DNA from 2 places in the Streptomyces sp. NPDC029674 genome. Region 1 is predicted to be linked to the other one. Evidence: predicted binding sites of a transcription regulator. Region 1 holds the regulator's gene; the other holds the start of a gene.
The links. Region 1 encodes HrcA, which represses chaperone genes, less so after heat shock. Its sites were predicted from a motif close to TTNGCACTCNGNNNNNCNGAGTGCNAA; they were not measured.

Region 1 (2,396 bases):
ACGTACAGCGCGTCCTCGCCGCCCAGCTCCAGGAGGCGGTCCAGCGCGGCCGGCCAGCGGGCCGGTACCGCGTCCGGGCCCGCCTGCGGTTCGCCCGACTCCTCGACGAGGTCGCCGCAGAACACGATCTCCGGGCCGCCGTCGGTGCCGGGCACGAGGACCGCGAGGTCGTGGCCCGAGTGGCCGGGGCCGATGTTGGCGAGCAGCACCTGGACGCCGCCCAGGTCGAGCGTCCACTCCCCGCACACCAGGTGGTGCGGGTGGACCAGGAGGTCGGCCGCCTCCGCCGCCGCGTCCGGGTCCAGGCCGTGGCGTACCGCGTCCGCACGCAGCTCTTCGCGGCCCTTGGCGAAGACCGTGTCGATGCCCACCGCCCCGTACACCTCCACACCGGAGAAGGCGGCCGCCCCGAAGACGTGGTCGAAGTGGGGGTGGGTGAGTGCGAGGTGGGTCACTCTGCGGCCGCCGCCGAGGATGCGCTGGGCCCGGGTCCGCAGGGCCGCGCCCTCGGCCAGGCTCGAACCGGAGTCGACCATGAGGGCCGCGTCGTCCCCGACGACGAGCCCCGCCGTGCAGTCCCAGACGGGCAGACGGCACCGCCCCACGCGCGGCGCGAGCCGCTCCCAGCCCACCGCTTCCCATGCCGGCGTCACGTTCATACGGTGACGCTATCCGCACGCGCGGTGTTCGGCAGCCGCTGTCTTGCCCGGCCCGTACCCGACGGCCGTACACTGACCCTTTGAAAGGCTGGCACTCGCCCGCGGTGAGTGCCAGTCGGGGCTCACGGAGACAGCTGGAGGTGTGCGCGATGCTCAATGAACGCAGGCTCGAAGTGCTGCGCGCCATCGTCCATGACTATGTGGGGACGGAGGAGCCCGTCGGCTCCAAGGCGCTCACCGAGCGGCACCGTCTGGGGGTCTCCCCGGCCACCGTCCGCAACGACATGGCGGCGCTGGAGGAGGAAGGGTTCATCGCCCAGCCGCACACCAGCGCGGGGCGCATCCCGACCGACAAGGGTTACCGCCTCTTCGTCGACAAGCTCGCCGGCGTCAAGCCGATGACCGCTCCCGAGCGGCGGGCCATCCAGAACTTCCTCGACGGTGCCGTGGACCTCGACGATGTCGTGGGGCGTACGGTGCGGCTGCTCGCGCAGCTGACCCGGCAGGTCGCCGTCGTGCAGTACCCGTCGCTCACCAGGTCGACGGTGCGGCACGTGGAGCTGCTCTCGCTGGCTCCGGCCCGGCTCATGCTCGTACTGATCACCGACACGGGACGCGTCGAGCAGCGCATGATCGACTGCCCGGCGCCGTTCGGCGAGAGCGCGCTCGCGGATCTGCGGGCCCGGCTGAACAGCCGGGTCGCGGGGCGGCGGTTCGCGGATGTGCCACAGTTGGTGCAGGACCTGCCCGAGGCCTTCGAGACCGAGGACCGCGGCACCGTCGCGACCGTCCTCTCCACCCTCCTCGAAACGCTCGTGGAGGAGACCGAAGAACGGCTGATGATCGGCGGCACCGCCAATCTCACCCGATTCGGACATGACTTTCCCCTCACCATCCGGCCCGTTCTCGAAGCCCTCGAGGAGCAGGTCGTGCTCCTCAAGTTGCTTGGTGAGGTGCAGGATTCGGGCATGGCCGTACGGATCGGTCACGAGAACGCCCATGAGGGGCTCAGCTCCACGTCCGTGGTCTCGGTCGGCTACGGTTCGGGAAGCGAGGCAGTCGCCAAGCTCGGCGTGGTCGGACCGACCCGCATGGACTATCCGGGAACGATGGGAGCAGTACGCGCAGTGGCACGTTACGTCGGACAGATCCTGGCGGAGTCGTAAGTGGCCACGGACTACTACGCCGTACTCGGCGTGCGCCGCGACGCTTCCCAGGACGAGATCAAGAAGGCCTTCCGGAGGCTGGCTCGTGAGCTTCACCCGGATGTGAATCCGGACCCGAAGACTCAGGAGCGCTTCAAGGAGATCAACGCCGCGTACGAGGTGTTGTCGGACCCGCAGAAGAAGCAGGTCTACGACCTCGGCGGAGACCCGCTCTCCCAGGCGGGCGGCGGCGGAGGCGCGGGCGGCTTCGGCGCCGGTGGCTTCGGCAACTTCTCCGACATCATGGACGCGTTCTTCGGGACGGCGTCGCAGCGCGGCCCCCGGTCGCGCACGCGCCGCGGCCAGGACGCCATGATCCGGCTCGAGATCGACCTCGAAGAGGCCGCCTTCGGGACCACCAAGGACATCCAGGTCGACACCGCTGTGGTGTGTACGACCTGTAGTGGTGAAGGTGCCGCGCCGGGGACGTCGGCGCAGACGTGTGACATGTGCCGCGGTCGCGGTGAGGTGTCCCAGGTCACGCGGTCCTTCCTCGGGCAGGTCATGACCTCGCGGCCGTGCCCGCAGTGTC
Region 2 (2,396 bases), on a different contig from region 1:
AGCGGCTCGACGGCGGCGCGGCGGACGACGGCGACACCGGTGGCCTCGTCGCCCTCCTTGCCGAGGTTGCCCTCGAGGACCTTGACGGCGTGCACCAGAGCGGAGCCACCACCGGAGACGATGCCCTCCTCGACCGCGGCGCGGGTCGCGGAGATGGCGTCCTCCAGACGGTGCTTCTTCTCCTTCAGCTCCACCTCGGTGGCGGCGCCGACCTTGATGACGCACACGCCGCCGGCGAGCTTCGCGAGGCGCTCCTGGAGCTTCTCGCGGTCCCAGTCGGAGTCCGTGGCCTCGATCTCGGCCTTGATCTGGGCGACGCGGGCGTCGGCGTCGGCCTTGTTGCCGCCACCGTCGACGATCGTGGTGTCGTCCTTGGTGATGGTGACGCGGCGGGCGGTGCCGAGCACGTCAAGGCCGACCTGGTCGAGCTTGAGGCCGACCTCTTCGGCGATGACGGTGGCACCGGTGAGGGTGGCCATGTCGCCGAGCATCGCCTTGCGGCGGTCGCCGAAGCCGGGGGCCTTCACCGCGACGGCGTTGAAGGTGCCGCGGATCTTGTTCACGACCAGGGTCGACAGGGCCTCGCCCTCGACGTCCTCGGCGATGATCAGCAGCGGCTTCGAGGAGTTGGCCTGGATGACCTTCTCGAGCAGCGGCAGCAGGTCCTGGATCGACGAGATCTTGCCCTGGTGGATCAGGATGTACGGGTCGTCGAGGACGGCCTCCATACGCTCCTGGTCGGACACCATGTACGGCGACAGGTAGCCCTTGTCGAAGGCCATACCCTCGGTGAAGTCGAGCTCCAGGCCGAAGGTGTTGGACTCCTCGACGGTGATGACACCGTCCTTGCCGACCTTGTCCATCGCCTCGGCGATGAGCTCGCCGACCTGCGGGTCCTGGGCCGACAGACCGGCGACGGCCGCGATGTCGGCCTTGTCGTCGATCGGGCGGGCGGTGGCGAGGAGCTCCTCGGAGACGGCCGCGACGGCGGCGTCGATGCCCTTCTTCAGGGCGGCCGGGGAGGCGCCGGCGGCGACGTTGCGCAGGCCTTCCTTGACCAGGGCCTGGGCGAGCACGGTGGCGGTGGTGGTGCCGTCACCCGCGATGTCGTTGGTCTTGGTCGCCACCTCCTTCACCAGCTGGGCGCCGAGGTTCTCGTACGGGTCGTCGACCTCTACCTCGCGGGCGATGGTGACGCCGTCGTTGGTGATGGTCGGGGCGCCGAACTTCTTGTCGATGACGACGTTGCGGCCGCGGGGGCCGATCGTCACCTTGACCGTGTCGGCAAGCTTGTTGACGCCGCGCTCAAGGGCGCGACGGGCGTCCTCGTCGAACTTCAGGATCTTCGCCATGGGAGCGATTCAGCCCTCTCGAAAACTCGGTTGTAACGAACTACGCCCCTCGCCGCCCGGCAATCAGCGGGGTGACCAGGGGCGCAGCTCGGTAAGCAAATCTGCTGGGTGAATTACTTCTCGACGATCGCGAGCACGTCGCGGGCCGAGAGGACGAGGTACTCGTCGCCGTTGTACTTCACCTCGGTGCCGCCGTACTTGCTGTACAGCACGACATCGCCGACCTTCACGTCGAGCGGCAGGCGCTCGCCGTTCTCGAAGCGGCCCGGGCCCACGGCGAGGACAGCACCCTCCTGGGGCTTCTCCTTCGCGGTGTCCGGAATGACCAGGCCGGAGGCCGTGGTCTGCTCGGCGTCGAGCGGCTGGACCACAATGCGGTCCTCAAGCGGCTTGATGGCAACCTTGGAGCTGGCGGTCGTCACGATCCGGTCTCCCCCTTCGGAGATCTCACGGGGTTAAGAGTCTGAGGTGTGGCGACCAGGTGGATCCGTCGTCGCGGGTGCCGGACCTGCCCGTCGCTGTTGGCACTCTCCAGTGGGGAGTGCCAGAAGCGAGACTAGGACGCGGGTTAGCACTCGGTCAAGCGGAGTGCCAATCGGCTGCGCCGGGCTTTAGCGGATCGGGGGTTCGGGCACCCCTTCGGGGCAACGGGTTGCGGTCGTACGGGGTTCCCTGTCGGCGACAGGGGGACGCCTCGTTTGCTGTGGACCGGCACCGGGGGCTGTGCCCACCCGTTCCGCCCAGCGGAACGCCTGCCCACAGCGGTGGGCGTCCGGCCCTCCCGTGGCCGTGGGCTTGCGCGAGGGGAGCTTTTCCGCTGCCTTTCTGCCCAGTCTCTCGATCGGGTCCACCGATTCCGCGCAGCCCGTGAGGAGTGCGGGTGCGAGCGCTCCGTACAGGAGGGCCCCGGCGAGGAGGCGGTGGCGTGCTCGCGCCCGCGGGGTCACAGGTAGTCCTCCAGCCTGGCGACCGCGTACCCCTTGTTGGTGACGGTCTTCATGACGCGGCGGACCATGTCGGGCATGGTGCCCTTCCAGTCCTCGC

Region 2: the regulator HrcA is predicted to act here: its motif matches at 1,362-1,388, upstream of groL (chaperonin GroEL).

What each region holds. Positions count from the first base shown of each region.
Region 1 covers NZ_JBJDPY010000001.1:443,202-445,597, reverse strand. The annotation lists gene ACI2L3_RS01965 (MBL fold metallo-hydrolase) at 1-653, opposite strand, end outside; gene hrcA (heat-inducible transcriptional repressor HrcA) at 809-1,825, shown strand; gene dnaJ (molecular chaperone DnaJ) at 1,826-2,396, shown strand, end outside.
Region 2 covers NZ_JBJDPY010000006.1:227,079-229,474, forward strand. The annotation lists gene groL (chaperonin GroEL) at 1-1,352, opposite strand, end outside; gene groES (co-chaperone GroES) at 1,466-1,774, opposite strand; gene ACI2L3_RS16625 (polysaccharide deacetylase family protein) at 2,296-2,396, opposite strand, start outside.